3 regions of the Paenibacillus septentrionalis genome follow, and region 1 is predicted to be linked to each of the others. Evidence: riboswitches for the same ligand, from Rfam matches in the RefSeq annotation. Region 1 holds a riboswitch; each other region holds the start of a gene.
The links. Region 1 has a riboswitch for thiamine pyrophosphate ahead of ACFP56_RS01190 (ABC transporter substrate-binding protein). Riboswitches for the same ligand answer to the same signal wherever they lie in the genome.
Positions count from the first base shown of each region.

Region 2: it holds a riboswitch for thiamine pyrophosphate, as region 1 does, so the genes downstream of both, ACFP56_RS09475 (ThiF family adenylyltransferase) here and ACFP56_RS01190 (ABC transporter substrate-binding protein) in region 1, are expected to answer to the same signal.
Region 3: it holds a riboswitch for thiamine pyrophosphate, as region 1 does, so the genes downstream of both, ACFP56_RS02550 (ECF transporter S component) here and ACFP56_RS01190 (ABC transporter substrate-binding protein) in region 1, are expected to answer to the same signal.

Region 1 is NZ_JBHSTE010000001.1:239,126-244,391, forward strand. It holds gene ACFP56_RS01170 (TatD family hydrolase) at 1-645, opposite strand, end outside; gene ACFP56_RS01175 (ABC transporter ATP-binding protein) at 731-1,489, opposite strand; gene ACFP56_RS01180 (ABC transporter permease) at 1,489-2,262, opposite strand; gene ACFP56_RS01185 (thiamine-binding protein) at 2,252-2,551, opposite strand; gene ACFP56_RS01190 (ABC transporter substrate-binding protein) at 2,584-3,603, opposite strand; TPP riboswitch at 3,854-3,963, opposite strand; gene ACFP56_RS01195 (glycosyltransferase) at 4,152-5,231, shown strand.
Region 2 is NZ_JBHSTE010000003.1:230,172-235,437, forward strand. It holds gene thiD (bifunctional hydroxymethylpyrimidine kinase/phosphomethylpyrimidine kinase) at 1-72, opposite strand, end outside; gene thiO (glycine oxidase ThiO) at 200-1,327, opposite strand; gene ACFP56_RS09460 (thiazole synthase) at 1,347-2,123, opposite strand; gene thiS (sulfur carrier protein ThiS) at 2,129-2,326, opposite strand; gene thiE (thiamine phosphate synthase) at 2,310-2,960, opposite strand; gene ACFP56_RS09475 (ThiF family adenylyltransferase) at 2,981-3,991, opposite strand; TPP riboswitch at 4,070-4,179, opposite strand; gene ACFP56_RS09480 (acyl-CoA dehydrogenase family protein) at 4,319-5,266, opposite strand, start outside.
Region 3 is NZ_JBHSTE010000001.1:544,860-550,125, forward strand. It holds gene ACFP56_RS02535 (DUF4179 domain-containing protein) at 1-1,150, opposite strand, end outside; gene ACFP56_RS02540 (RNA polymerase sigma factor) at 1,143-1,688, opposite strand; gene ACFP56_RS02545 (LOG family protein) at 1,858-2,442, shown strand; TPP riboswitch at 2,502-2,613, shown strand; gene ACFP56_RS02550 (ECF transporter S component) at 2,693-3,262, shown strand; gene ACFP56_RS02555 (ABC transporter ATP-binding protein) at 3,284-4,819, shown strand; gene ACFP56_RS02560 (energy-coupling factor transporter transmembrane component T family protein) at 4,831-5,266, shown strand, end outside.

The DNA of each region.
Region 1 (5,266 bases):
CCATGGTCCGTCTGTTTCAACCATCATCAGCTCCAGCGGATACTGCTTGACCAAGGTTTGAATTTCAGGTTCATAGCAAACATCAGGTGTAATAGAAATATAATACCCTTGCCTGATCATGGTCTGAATCGTAGCCTCATCGCCCTTGAACCAATGAAAATGGGCACGTTCCATCTGATGTTTCTGGAGCAAGCTACAGGCAATAGAAGCATCCTCATACACCGCATGCAGCACGATCGGGCAATCCAGCTCTTTGGCAAGGATAATAAATTGCTCAAGCAGATCTACATATGGCTGCAGCTTGAACGGCTCTCCTCGCTCCTCATACTCCCGCCTGCGATAATAGGGAAGCCCGACCTCTCCTATTGCAAATCGTTCGTTGCGGCTTGCACGCTCGCGAATCCACTCAATAAGGCGATGCAGATCTTCAGTTTTCGGCAGTGGCTGCTCAGGATGAAAGCCATATGCAGGCATAATGAGTTGTCCGTATTCAGCAGCAAGCTCGCACGTCACTTGTGACGAGGATAAATTCATTGATACCGCTACAAGATGTTTTAGACCCATCGCCTTCGCACGTACCAGATGCTCGTTGCGCAGCTCTTTTTCATATTGATCCAAATGAATATGTGCATCTACAACATTCATGCGTATTCCCCCTATTCTTCACTTACCGTTTTGTCCCTTAACAACAGCCCTGTATGCTTACAAAATTATAAAAAAGGCGCAGGCGTTAGCCTGCACCTGGAGCTTGAAGCTGTTCATAAATGCTTTGCTTTAATTCATTAAAAATTGCTGAGCTCCAAAGCTCGCTGCTTCTCGGTCGATCGAACGGAACGATGATCTCATTAATAACCGTTGCCGGATGACTCGACAGCACCATGATACGGTCCGAGAGGAGCAGCGCCTCATCAATGCTATGTGTAACAAGCAGAACAGAACGGCGATTCTGCTCCCATATCGAGAGCAGCCATTGCTGCATGTGCAGCCTCGTTAACGCATCGAGCGCTCCAAACGGTTCATCCAGCAGCATTAGCTTTTGCGGAGACAGCAGTGCACGCAAAAATGATACACGCTGACTCATCCCGCCGGAAAGCTTGTACGGATAAGCAGCGCTATATTCACCAAGACCTACTCGCTCCAGCCACTGCTCAGCCTGCTGAAGCGCATCCTTTTTATCAGCTCCCGCCAGCTGCAGCGCCAATGCAACATTGCGCTTGACGGTATACCACGGCAGAAGGGAAGCTTGCTGCGGCATATAGGCGATATGACCGCGTTTGCCGGATATATTCTGCCCATCAAGCCAGATCTCTCCTGTATCAAGCGGCATTAAGCCGCCGATAAGCTGAAACAGCGTCGTTTTCCCGCTGCCGGATGGTCCAATAATTGAAACAAATTCCCCATCATGCACGGTTATATCAATGTCTCGGAGCACCTCATGCACTGTCCCGCTATTGACAAATGATTTGCCTACTCCTTTTAGCTCCAGCATTAAGCCGCCTCCTTTCTCGGTCGCCAGCGAATGCACATGCGCTCAATAAACGAGACTAGCCAAAACAACAGCAGGCTCGTCATAACGATGAGCAGCACCGCAGCAAAAACTCGCTCCGGCATATAACCACGGGAGGATAAGATCATAAATCCGCCTAAGCCGACCTTCGGAGACAGCCACTCTGCTACAACTGCGCTTAGCACGCTATAGGAGGCTGCTATTTTCAAGCCACTGAACAAGCTGCTTAGCGAGCTCGGCAGTTCAAGATGGACAAAGGCTTGCCAGCGGCTGCTGCCGATCATCCCCATATAATTACTTAAACTATAGTCAATCTGTGCCAACCCGCCCAGCATCGCGATGCAAATTGGAAAAAAACAGACCAATACGATCAGCAGCACCTTTGGCATCATGCCAAAACCAAGCAGCATCGTTAAAATCGGTGCAATAACAATGACTGGAATGTTCTGCGATAAGATAAGTACAGGGTACATGGCCCGACGCACAATCGGAATAAAATGCAGGAGCATCGCCAGCAATATGCCACATAATGCGCCGCCCATAAAGCCCAGCAGCGTGAGCTGCATTGTGGCAAGCCAATGCTCCATCAACCTTGACCAGCTTTTGACCATTTCTGCCGCTACTCCGATCGGAGAAGGGATGAGCCAGCTATATACGAGCTCAAAACGCACAATCAGCTCCCATACGATCACGATTAACAGCAGCATAGCCGCTGGCGGCCAAATACTGCTCCAAATTCGTTTTTTACTGTCCATCCGGATATTTCTCCAGCAGCTTCTCCATCGATGCTCCCTCTGGATTATAGGAAATTTTAATTTGTGAAAGCGCACCTGGACAGCCCGCTTCAATCATCGCTTCATGCATACGCTGTACAACGTGAAGCAGCTGCTCAAGGTCTCCCTCCATTGTCGTTTCCAGCGGTGCTACACGATACGGCAGACCTGATGCTTTAATAATTGCAATCGCTTGATCAACATAAGGAATTACACTTTCCCCATTGTTTGTTTTCGGGATCATTTGAATGCTAAGTAGCGCGTTTGCCATTTTCCTCACTCCTGTCTTTGATTGACTCAAACTTATTGCGGTAAAAACTCGTTCGTAAATGCATCTTCAGCTACAAGCTCGCCTTCAAGCAAGTCGTTTGTGTACATCCAATTTGCATAGCCTTCCCATACAGAAAGCTTTTGCTCACCCCAGCGCGGCGCGTCGTCCTGATAAAGTGGGCTCAACCACTCTTGACTCGCTTTAACAAGCTCTTCATTCAAGTCCGGCTCGGCTGCAATCAATACATCTGCCGCTTCTGCTGGATGTTCAATACTGTACTGATAGCCTTTCGCTACCGCTGCAACAAAGCTGCGCACCAGCTCTGGCTCGTCAGCAATCATCGTTTCTCCTGTTACAAGCACAGGTGTATAGTAATCCAAATTTTCATTGTAGTCCTTCATATATATCATGTTCAAGTCGACCCCGCGCAGCTCTGCCTCGATCCCAGTCCACGCGTAGAAGATCCATGCAAAATCAATGTCGCGCTCTACTGCCGCAAAAAAGTCACTATTGCCCATGTTCACGATTTCCATTTTGCTATAATCCGCTTCAGCTGCAAGCATCAATGATTCGATTGTTGCTTGCTCGATTGGAGAGCCCCAGCCGCCGTAGCGCATGCCTTCAAATTGCTTAGGCGTTTCAATGCCTTTTTCCTTTGGTGAAGCAAAACCTGATGTATTGTGCTGAATAATAGCTGCCAAGGATACAACTGGCAACCCTGCTATGCGAGATAGCGTTACATTTTCCTGATAGCTGACGCCGAACTCTACGTTCCCTGCAGCAACATGTGCATCGGCCCCGCCATCAGCAGGAGCTATAATTTCAACATCCAGTCCATTTTCTGCAAAATATCCAAGATCTCTCGCCACATAAATCCCTGTGTGGTTCGTATTCGGTGTGTAATCAAGCATCAACTGCACCTTGCGTAGCTCGTTCTGAGAAGCTGTTTCCTGGTCAGTTGTTGTGTTGCCTTCCTTTTCTGTGCTCCCGCATGCTGTAAGCATGGCCAGCAGCAGTAATGCAGCAATCCATTTCATTCCTTGTGCCTTCATGTCTTCTCTCTCCATTTCTGTCTGTGTTTGATCGTCCAATTGGACACGCTGATTTTATAGGTATATAAAAAGGCATTCTTCGCGAAGGAAGAATGCCTGTAACCTTTAACGTTCAGCCTGTTCATCCTGCTACGAACAGCTTGCCACGCTGTGGTAGTGTTCATGCAGACGGATGAATATCATTTCGTGTGCCTATGCCCTTGCTTTGTTCAACAAGACAAAAAATAAACGGGCACAGAAAACGGCAGCCAGTTAATGAGATGCACATTTCCTACGCTGGAATTATCCAGATCAGGTACGGTCGAGAACTGTCCAGTTCTCCTCTCAGCCAAGTTCATCTTAGCTCCCGAAGTGTCGTATTCAATTGGTAATCTATCGCCCATTATAGCAAACGCATCATTATTTGAATACCCCTAAGGTCAAAATAACGCTTTGTCCTCGCCGCCGCTTTCCACATTGGTCTTGAAAAAGCATGGTAATCGTTAGAGCTGTCTAGCACTTTTCATATAGTTGACTAATAGACTATACAAGACTTGTGATAAAGGGTGATGGTATTGATTACGATTAGTCTATGTATGATTGTAAAAAATGAAGAGGATGTACTGGCTCGCTGTTTGGAGAGTGTCAAGGACGCCGTTGATGAAATGATTATTGTAGATACTGGCTCGACAGATCGTACGAAGGAAATTGCTGCCTCCTTGGGAGCGAAAGTTTACGACTTTGAATGGATTAACCATTTTGCAGCGGCTCGCAATTTCAGCTTCAAGCAAGCTACCTGCGACTACATTCTTTGGCTGGATGCAGACGATGTACTGCTGCCCGAGGATCTGAACCGCTTAATCGAGCTCAAGCAGCGTGATGATTTCAACTATGATACCGTAACGATGAAATATCATCTGTCCTTCGATGAAAACGGCAATCCAACCTACAGCTATCGCCGCAATCGACTAGTGAAGCGCTCCATGAATTTTGAGTGGTTCGGTCCAGTTCATGAATACTTGGCTGTGTACGGAGCGAGCTACCATTCTGATATTGCTGTGACACATCGCAAGGTTAGGCACGCCTCTGATCGCAACCTGAATATTTATTTGGCACGATTGGAGCAGGGCGAAGAGTTTACGCCGCGTGATCAATTTTATTTCGCTAATGAGCTGCGTGACCATGCACGATACGAGGAAGCGATCAAATGGTATGACGTTTTCCTGGACGGAAAAAAGGGCTGGGTTGAAGACAATATTGCGGCTTGCTCTCGCAAATCATTCTGCTACGCAGAGCTGAAACAGAACGACCTCGCTATTCGCAGTCTACTGCAAACGCTCGAATATACACCGCCAAGACCTGATTTCTGCTGTCAGCTTGGCAATTTGTTTTTGCACCAAAACCGTTACAGCGAAGCGATTTATTGGTATTCCCAAGCGCTGTCTACTTCTATGTATACAACCGATATGAGCTTCCATAACCCCGCTACGGCTACATGGCTGCCTCATTTGCAGCTGACAGTCTGCTATGATCGTATCGGCAATACTGAAAAGGCGGTATTGCACCATAAGCAAGCAAAGGAATTGAATCCAAAGCATCCAAGCGTGAATTACAACGAGAACTATTTCAAAAACAAGGGTGTCCTGTAGTTAGCTCCTGATCATTAAAAGATCATAGTGCTCTC
Region 2 (5,266 bases), on a different contig from region 1:
CAGATCGGCTTGTATGCCTGCACCTCCGCCACTATCAGAGCCTGCAATCGTTAAAGCACGCGGCAACGACAACGTACTGTCTCCTACTGCGCAGTGCTGACGTTGCTCCGACTGATTAGTTGTTAGCTCATCCCTACTAATGGTGATAACCTCCCGTTAACGTCTGTACGACAATATTTTTCTATGCCAGCTTCTAGTATTAGTGAGATTGCGCAAGAGAGAATCTTTCGGGTGAAAATGCGATATTATATGCCGCAACGTCCTTCTGCTCTGCAATATCCGATATGAGCTTCGCCGTAGCAGGACTAAGCAAAATACCGTTGCGATAATGTCCCGCTGCCAGTAAGATGCGCGACTTTTCTCCGCTTAGCCTCCCTATCAAAGGCATTCCATCCTGTGTCGAAGGCCGCAGCCCTGCCCAGCTATGAAAAGGCTTCATACCATCTAGCGCTGGAAAGATATGCTTATTCCAGCGTTTAAGACGCTCGATGCCCTGCTCTGTCACATTCGTATCAAAGCCTGCAACGTCCTCAGAAGCCCCGCACACAAGAGAACCGTTTTCTTTGCCTACCACGTACCCCTGACTGCTGAACACCATATGATTGACAGGGTGGGCCTTTCTGTCATACGCGCAAATTTGACCACGAATCGGGTAGATTGGAACAGACATCCCGAGCACCTCTGTCGTTTGCTGTGCCCATGCGCCCGAGCAGACAAGCAGTTGATCACCGCCGAATATACGTCCATCTGCTGCCCTGACCGTTACTTCATTGTTCCACTCCAGCAGCTCGACTTGACCTACATGCTCGTAAATGCGAACGCCAAGATTGCGGCAAGCCTGTTCCAACGCGAGAACATAATCAGGTGCGTACAGATGGCACTCCTCCGGGGTATATAATGCCGCTCTAACCTGTCTGGATAGCAAGGGCTCTAATTGAAACAGCTCGTCGCCCTCAATGATCCTGCCGGTAGAACCATACTTACGCTGCCAATGCAAGCGTCCCTCTAGCACAAGCAAATCAGCATCATGCTGTACCACATACAGACTTCCCGAGCTCGTATATTCAAACGACATGCCTGAGATTCGCTTGACCTCCTCCTGCCAATTCGCATATAGCTGGAGGCTGTATAGACATAATTGAAAAAATTCATCCGGACCTTCAACGTTCTCTGAATAGGGGGCAAGCATGCCCGCCGCTGCGCCAGAAGCTTGACCACCGCATTTATGCTGCTCCAGCACCACAACCTCGAAGCCCCTTTGTCGCAGCTCAAACGCACAAGACAGACCAATAACGCCCCCGCCTATTACCATAATCGTATTATTCATCTCACGCCCAACTTTCCTGCTAACTCAGCTTAAATGCGTCAAGCCCGCTGCTAGCAGTAGCATATTTCTTCTTCGGAATACGTCCTGCCAAATATGCAAGACGCCCTGCTTCAATCGCTTTTCGCATAGCCTCCGCCATACGTGCTGGATTACGCGCCTTTGCAACAGGTGTGTTCATGAGCACGCCCGACACGCCCAGCTCCATAGCCTGCACGACATCGCTTGCTGTCCCTAGCCCTGCATCGACGATAATCGGCACCTTCGCTTCTTCTACAATCAGACCCACATTATATGGATTCAAAATGCCCATCCCTGTGCCAATTGGCGAAGCGCCGGGCATAACTGCTGCTGCCCCTGCTTCCTCCAGCCGCTTACATAGAATCGGATCATCAGATGTATAAGGCAGCACCGTAAAGCCCTCGCTAACCAATATTTCAGTCGCCTTTAAAGTTTCGATCGGATCAGGCAGCAGCGTTCGCTCATTGGCACTTATCTCAACCTTAATCCAATCGCTTAACCCTGAAGCGCGAGCTAGTCTTGCTATTCGCACAGCCTCATCAGCTGTTCTTGCGCCAGACGTATTCGGCAGAAATTGAAATTGTCCTGGCTCAATATGCTGCAGGATCGAATCGTCCTCCGCTCGCTCCAAATTAATTCGACGAATCGCGAAGGTTAGCACTTCAGCCCCTGAAGCCTGAATTGCCTCCTGCTGCACATAGGGGTTCGGAAACAAGCCTGTTCCGATAAAAAATCTGGAGTGCAGCGTACGGTCACCTATTTTCCATGTATCCAGCATTTCGTTTACCCTCCTCCTACAAAATGAACCAGCTCAATCTTCATGCCAGGTCGTACAAGCGTATGTGTCCATTGCTCCGACACCAGCACCTCGCCATCGGCTTCTACTACAATCGGTTTGCCGGACAGCCCGAAGTGCTCGACGATCTCCTGTATCGTCTTCACCTCAAGCTGCTGAGTTGTGCCATTAATGATCAATTCCATGAGCTTCCCTCGCTTTCGCTGTGTCTAGCTTGCTTAAAAACTCCCGACAAGTCCGCTGAATATCTTCACTGCCGACAATTTCACTGACGGCACATATGCGCGTTGCGCCAGCCTTTATAACCTGATCGACGTTATGCAGCTTAATGCCGCCTATTGCCACGAACGGGATGTTGATCGTACGCGCCACCTCCTGCACATAAGAGACGGTTACCGGGGCTACCACATCCAGCTTTGTCTTTGTAGGAAAAACAGGCCCAACACCGATATAATCCGCTCCATCCCGCTCCGCTTGAATAGCTTCTTCGATCGCATGCGTTGAAATCCCAATTATTTTATTGCCCATTTTGCGCCTTGCTTCAGTGAGCGGCACATCTCCTTGTCCGAGATGCACACCGTCCGCGTCTACCTCTAAGGCGATATCAATATAGTCATTAACGATAAAGGTAACACCATATTGAGCGGTCAGTTCACGCAAAGCAGCGGCTTTCTTCCTGATCTTGGCCAAATCTCCTGATTTGTCTCTCAATTGAATAATGTCAGTCCCGCCTAATATTGCCTGTTCCATGACCTCAAGCATCGATTTGCCTGGATGAAATTGCTCTCCTGTAATCGCGTAAAGTCTAAAATCCTTCACTTGTGAACCCTCCTTCTTTCTTACATACCGATGTATCTGGCATAGATCGTCTTTGCACGCCCCAGATCCTCCGTACCCTGTACGAGCACTCTTCCATCTGCAAACAACACTAGACGTTCACCTTCGGGAAGCTCTACCTTCAGTAAATACGGATTGAATCTAACAGCACTCGCTACGCCTTCCAAGCGTTCCTTCCACATGCTTAAATCATGACTTGCATGACTAGTAAACTGTACTGTTTCTCTACCGCACAGCGTGATGATCATGTCCTGCTCCTGCTCCTGCAAGGCTGGATATTGCTTCGTTCCGCAGCACGGGCAGTTAAGGCGCGGTTTGTTGAACTTCATTTCATAGTAATGGTTATGCCAAATATCGAATGTAACGACACTTCGCCTTTGCTGCTCCGCTGCATCAACAAGATATTTGAGTGCTTCTACCGCTTGATAGGATGCGACCATATCTACGACGGGGGCAATGACGCCTACCGTATCGCAGGTCTGACCAGCGCTGTCGGCAGACTGAATAAAGCAACGCAGACAAGGCGTCTTGCCCGGAATAAACATCGCACTCATACCGCGAGAGCTGACTGCGCCTCCATAAGCAAAAGCAATTCCCTGCTTCCAGCATGCATCGTTGAGCAAATAACGTGTTTGGAAATTATCCGTTCCATCGAGCACCAGATCGATCCCATCAAGCAGTGCTTCAACGTTGTGAATGGAAACATCTGCAACAATCGATTCCAGCTGAACTGAAGAATTAATTTTGCCAAGCTTGCGTTCTGCTGCCACTACCTTTGGCAGACTTTGACTTGCATCGTCTTCGTCGTATAGCATTTGGCGCTGCAGGTTGCTCTGCTCCACATAATCGCGATCAACCATTCGTACGAAGCCAACTCCAGCTCGCACCATATGATTGGCTAATACCGTACCTAATGCACCCATGCCGATAATACAAACTGCACGTTGCTGCAGCTTTTTCTGTCCCGCTTCGCCAATCGGCTGAAAAAGCATTTGCCGCGAATATCGTTCCATCTCCCGTCTCCTTCCATTGGAATATTAAAGAAATTAAGCACAAAAAAACCATTCGAGAACTTTAAAGTTACGAATGGTTACAATTCGATAAAAATTCTCTACGCCAGCATTACCTGGATCAGATTAACGGTCAGAAACATACGGTTTCTATCTCAGCCGGACTTCATCCAGCACCCGTGTATCAATATGAAGTTACCAATACTATAAATGATGTGTTTTATGTTGGCAACCGCTTAGTTATAAAAAGATTAGAATGATCGTTACATGATATTTGTCCAGATACCTATCTAAACATTTGGCAAAAAGGCATTCGTTTAATCGATTGAATTAACTACGCTCCTGTTCCAAATCCGTGATCGCCATCTTCCCAAGCATTGATAGCACAGCATCCTCCATCGGCGGGTTATGTAAGCCAAATCGCACATCCCGGTACAAGCGCTGCAGCGGGTGATCGAGTGCAAGACTATGTGCTCCTACAATACGCATCGCTTTATCCACCACCGAGAGCGCAGCCTGCATAGCTGCAACCTTCACTGCATTCAGTTCAGGAATAAGCTGCTCTGGAGACAGCACCTGCTGATCCCATCTGGAGGCAACACTATATAAAAAGTGGCGTGCGGTTTGCAGTTCAAGCTCTATCTGGCCTAGCTGCTGCACAACATTAGGCAAATGGATGATCGATGTCCCCAAGGAGTTAGGATGATAATCATAAGCAAATGTTATCGCTTCTTTTCTTGCAGCAAGTGCAATACCTAGATAACTGGCAGGGATATGCAGCAAATGAGGAGCAGCAGCTTGCACTTTCCTGTGTGGAAGAATTTGCATGAGGGCTGCAGCAGGCAATGTTACGTCCTCCAATACAAGATCATGGCTTGCTGTCCCACGCATGCCAACCATATTCCATGTCTTTTCAATGCGCACTCCTGCTGTATTCCGCGGAATCTTAAATTCTGCAGTATCCTCGCCCATGCTTACTATGACAAGAAAGTAATCCAACACAGGCGATAGTGTCGTAAATGTCTTTCTGCCATTCAATATATAGCTGCCATTCTCAAGAAGCTCAGCTGTCGCTTGCGGCTTTCCACCGCGAGTCGGACTGCCGGACGCCCTTTCCGTTACAGCACGGTTAACAATTGCTTGTTGCTTCACAACCTGCTCATTCATTTCTTCGAGTGCGGCAGGTGACCATGCCTTGTTATAATTGAGCTCAAACATCACACTTAGGTGCCACCCTACGCCTAACGCAATGGCTGCATCGCCCTGCGCCAGTCGCTC
Region 3 (5,266 bases), 310 kb from region 1:
GATTCACCGTCGTGTTCAGCTCGATGCTGTCTTGTTTAGTCTGAATATAAACGCCCTCAAGCATCACATCTTCTTCTGTTGTAATGGTAATTTCCAGCTGCTCCGATGTCGTTTTTAATTCATCAATCCACAACTTCTTGTCATGACCCAATGAGTAAGGGCTATCATCCAAATTCGTCAGTGGAATTGCTGTATTCATTTCCTCATAACCTACAAACTTGGAAACATGCAGCTCCAACGAATGAAGCGGCTGTGGCAATGCATCGTATCGAAGCTCAAACGTTCTTCCAGTTAGTGAGGTACTATAACCACTCCCAATCACCTCTACTGGCTTGCCATTAGCAATTAATAGGATTTCGTTATTAGCTATTGGCATTCTATCGAAGTTTTTAACCTTCATTTTTCCTTCGACTAATGTCATCGTTGGTGTCGCCTGTATCGAGTTGAATGTAATCGAACCTTGGTCAACCGCAACGGTTTCTTTGATCGACTGTTTCAGCACAGACTGCATCGCCTTATTTGGATTGTATGAAAATTTAAGCTGTCTATCCACCAACTGACCGTTAGGGGCGTTTTCCCAATAATTGAGCGTCAACGTTTTGGCAAAAGGGTTTACATTCTGGAACGTGTACATTCCTTTTAGCTCCGTTGCATCCTCGTTCAGCATAGCAGTTCCACTTATCATCCGCGAATTGGTAAAAAACCCTTTAATGTTGTGCGGTCTAAACTGACTGCCACTCGTTTCGCCCAGGCCATCTTCATTAGATAAGGTGTAATACAGAATCAATTGATTAGAATCTGCCATTATGCCATCAATCGTTAACTCCGTCCCGTCCAACAGTTGAGTCGAGATATTGATCACCTGTCCCATTCCTTGCTCATTTAATTCCTGTAGCGTGCTGTTGAATAACCCATCAAATCCAAGCAGCTTTTTGCTATAGTAGGCTAACGCATTATAGTTGCTGCTCAAAACGACTAGACTAAGTACGATCGCCGCGGCTGCAAATTTCCAGAGTGCCGGCCGCTTTTTCGCTGTTCTGGAGGGAAGCTTGTCGAGTGCATTTCTTAATCGCATGTCCATATCCTCAGGAGTCTTTAGCGCTTGCAGCTGCTCACGCTGCTCATGTAATCGCTGATCGATTTTATCCAAATTGACCACCTCCATATCGCTCTTTTAATTTTTTTAATCCTTGAAAAACTCTTGATTTCACTGTACCGACTGACGTATTAGTTATACTCGCTATCGTTTCATAGTCTAGATCATGCCAATACTTCAATTGAATCGCCTCTTTTTGATGCTCATTCAGTGAAAGCAGCATCTGATCCATGTCCATTTGCTGGTCACTTTTCTTATAAGGATCGTAGGATGCTGCAGCGAGCTTGACATCTTGTCCTTCCAACAGGAGATCATCCTGAAAAACCAGCCTATTTCGCTGCTTCAGCATACCTTTGCACGTATTGACCAGTACCGTCTTGCTCCAGCTGTAAAATGCTTTTTCTGATTTTAATTGATCTATTTTTTCATATAGAATAACAATCATTTCCTCCAGTGCATCCATTGCGTCATGCGGATTTCCCATATAGGTGTAAGCCAGACGGTAATAAGCATCCTTCTCTGTCATAATTAGCTCTAGCAAGGACTCTTTGTTTCCTTTTTTGGCCTGCTTCACCAGCCGTACTACGTTCATGCCTTCACCTCTCTTTTATATAAGAGTATTAAGCCGTGCAAAAAGTTCATTTTATCTCATAATTTTAATACACGTTCTAAAATTAAGCTAAAAACACTATATATAGGCCTTTTAGTTGTATGATATACTATATTTTGTTTGTACACAAAAAAGGAATAGAGGGAAATTAATGAAAGCAATTGCGGTTTATTGTGGTTCGAGCGTTGGCGCCAGCCCGATTTATCGAGAGATGGCCGTTCAACTAGGCAAGGAGCTTGTGAAGCGTGGGCTTACACTCATATACGGCGGAGCAAAGGTTGGCATTATGGGTGTCGTGGCTGATACTGTGCTGGAAGGCGGCGGAGAAGTAATTGGTGTCATTCCATCCTTGCTTGAGCAGCGAGAAATTTCACATCAAGGGCTAACGAAGCTTTATAACGTTGAAACGATGCATGAGCGCAAACAGTTGATGATCGAACTGGCAGACGGCTTTGTTGCTTTGCCAGGCGGACCCGGCACAATGGAAGAGTTTTTCGAGGTGTTTACATGGAGTCAAATCGGCTTGCATCAAAAACCATGCGGCCTGCTCAATATCAACGGCTACTATAATCATTTAATTTCATTTTTTGAGCATATGCACCAAGAGAAATTTCTTGCTGAAAAATACTTTGATATGAAACTAGTCGCTTCGGAGCCAGCCGAGCTGCTGGACTTATTTGATAAGTTTGTCCACCCAGGGGTAAAAGAGTATCAGTCTCAATCACCGACGTTATAAATTTGTGAAAATAGTATTGTATTATTTATTAATATATTGTAAATTAATCAAAGTTGCATATTGAACCGTCCGGGTGCTTGTGGAATCAGGCTGAGATAGTAGCTAGTAACCGCTACTGACCGTTGATCTGAACTGGATAATACCAGCGTAGAGAATGGTGTTTAGAAGAGGGATTTTCTGACCGTCTGCGTGTTTCCAGACGGTTTTTTTTTGCTTCTAAACATAAATCCATATTAAAGGAGATCTATGCATGAAAAAGTTACAGCTAGTTGATATCGTAGTTATTATTGTTATTGGTATTGTATTTGGCGTCATAATGAAATTTTGGGATGATCTATACAGCGTAGTTAAGCCCATGCTTCCAACTCTGCGCCAGCTCATTTATGGCATGTGGTTTATGGTTGGACCTTTCGCTGCTCTACTTATTCGCAAGCCTGGTGCTGCGCTGTTAGCAAGTCTTGCTGGTGCAAGTCTATCTGCCATTGTTGGCAACGGCTTTGAAGTGTTAATGTATGGTTTTATTCAAGGTTTGGGGGCAGAGCTTGTCTTCCTCGCATTCCGTTATCGCAAGTACTCGATTGCTGTTGCCGGTTTAGCTGGAATCATGTCCTGTGCTGGCGGCTTCCTGCTTGATCTGAGCTACGGGTATGCAGACCTTGAAGCATGGGCCTTGATTGTCAAGTACGGCTTGCGTGTCATTAGCGCATTTATCTTTACTGGAATCTTTGCTTATTATATTGTGCAAGCACTAGAGAAGACGAAAGTGACATCATTAATTCGCCCAATTGATGATTCTGAAATCGAACAGCTTAAGCAATAGAAGGATGAAGGAGCCAACCGCATGTCAACCACAACAGCATTAAGTGTTACGAAGCTTCGTGCCAAATACAGCGGTGAGAAGCAGCTTGTGTTTAATGATCTTACCCTAGCGATCCCTCAAGGTCAAAAATTGCTGCTGCTTGGACCAAGCGGTTGCGGAAAATCAACCCTTTTACAAATTATGAGCGGCATTGTTCCCGATGCTGTTCAAATGCCGCTTCATTCGGAGCATATAACGAAGCCCAGTAACTGGGGCTTCGTCTTTCAGGATCCTGACACTCAATTTTGCATGAGTTATGTCGATGAAGAATTGGCATTTGTGCTGGAAAATCTGCGCATACCTCGAGAGCAGATGGAGTTACTTATGAATGAGGTGCTCAATCAGGTGCAGCTTAAGCTGCCTGCGCTGCATACTCCAATAGCAGAGCTTTCACAAGGAATGAAGCAGCGCCTTGCACTTGCTGCGGTACTCTTGCTGAAACCAGATGTTGTGTTCCTCGACGAGCCTTCAGCCTTGCTTGACCCTGAAGGCAAGCTGCAAATATGGCAAGCCATCCGTCGAACGCTTTCCAACCACACTGTAATTGTTGTAGAGCATCATATCAATGGCATTCTTGAATGGTTTGATCGTGTTGTCGTATTTAATCGTCAAGGTGACATTATAGCAGATGACCAGCCCAAAGTTGTATTTGAACAGCATAAACCTTTTCTCATGCAAGAGGGCATTTGGTATCCGAATATATGGGAGGAGCATTTTCAAGCCCTCCCTAATTCGGCTATAGCTCCATTATTGGATGGTGTGGATCATCGGCCTACATTGCTTGAACTCGAAAATTTTTCGATTGAACGTGGCGGCTTCCGTCTGCATGTAGATTATGCCGCTGCCAAACAAAGCGACTGGATCACGATCATTGGGAGAAATGGAGCTGGCAAGAGCACATTGCTCTACGCGCTGGCTCGTTTGTTAAACAGCAATGGAAGCTATCGCATTTTAGGTGCGGAAGCCACGGATGACATTCCAGATTCGATTAGTTATGTATTCCAGAATCCTGAGCTGCAATTTATAGCAGATCGGATTATTGATGAAGTAACGCATTCCTTACAAGTGAAGCATGCCAGCATTGAGGGCGAAGCTACTACTGATCAAGCACCAGAATCGCGAGCAAACCATTGGCTCCATCGGCTGCTGAAACCAAAACGTAAAAACAAAACTGCGCCAAAGGAACAGCTAATTGCTGAAGCCTCCCAAGCGCTAGAGCAGCTTCACCTGAATGTTCCATATGAACGCCATCCATATGAGCTGAGCATCGGGCAAAAACGAAGGTTAAGTGTGCTGACGGCACTTGTTGAGAAACGCTCTATTATTCTATTGGATGAACCTACGTTCGGTCAGGATGCCCGAAGCACGTTTGTGATGCTGGAGTGGCTGGCTCGCTTGCAAGCAGCTGGCATAACCATCATCATGGTCACGCATGATGAGCAAATTGTAAGACGTTTTTCAACGCAAGTATGGGAGATCGATCAGCAAATGCTGACCGTAACATCCCGAAAAAGATAAGGGGGCAGATGATGAACAACGTTCTGAACTGGTTTACACCTAGCTATCAAACCTGGCTGCATCGCTGCAATCCTTCTTTGAAATTTTTAATCTTATTCGCCATTATGCTGTTTGTCTTTTTTAGCCGAGCGCTTGAGCTTTATATCGGATATATCGTATGCCTTAGTATATTGCTTTGGAGCAGCTGCGGCTTCCCTATACGAAAAATTGCATTGCTCCATATCCCTATTCTGTTCTCAAGCTTATCCTCTGGTATTAGCTTAACGTTATTTGGACGAGGAAATGATGTACTGTGGCAATGGTGGATCATAAAAATATCAAGTGAAAGCATTCATTCTGGCATACTAATCGGTACAAAATCATTGTTGATCGGGATTATTGGCTTACTGCTGCTGTTGACCTCACCGCCAGTCAAGCTGCTTTATTCCTTTATGCAGCAGCTTAGAT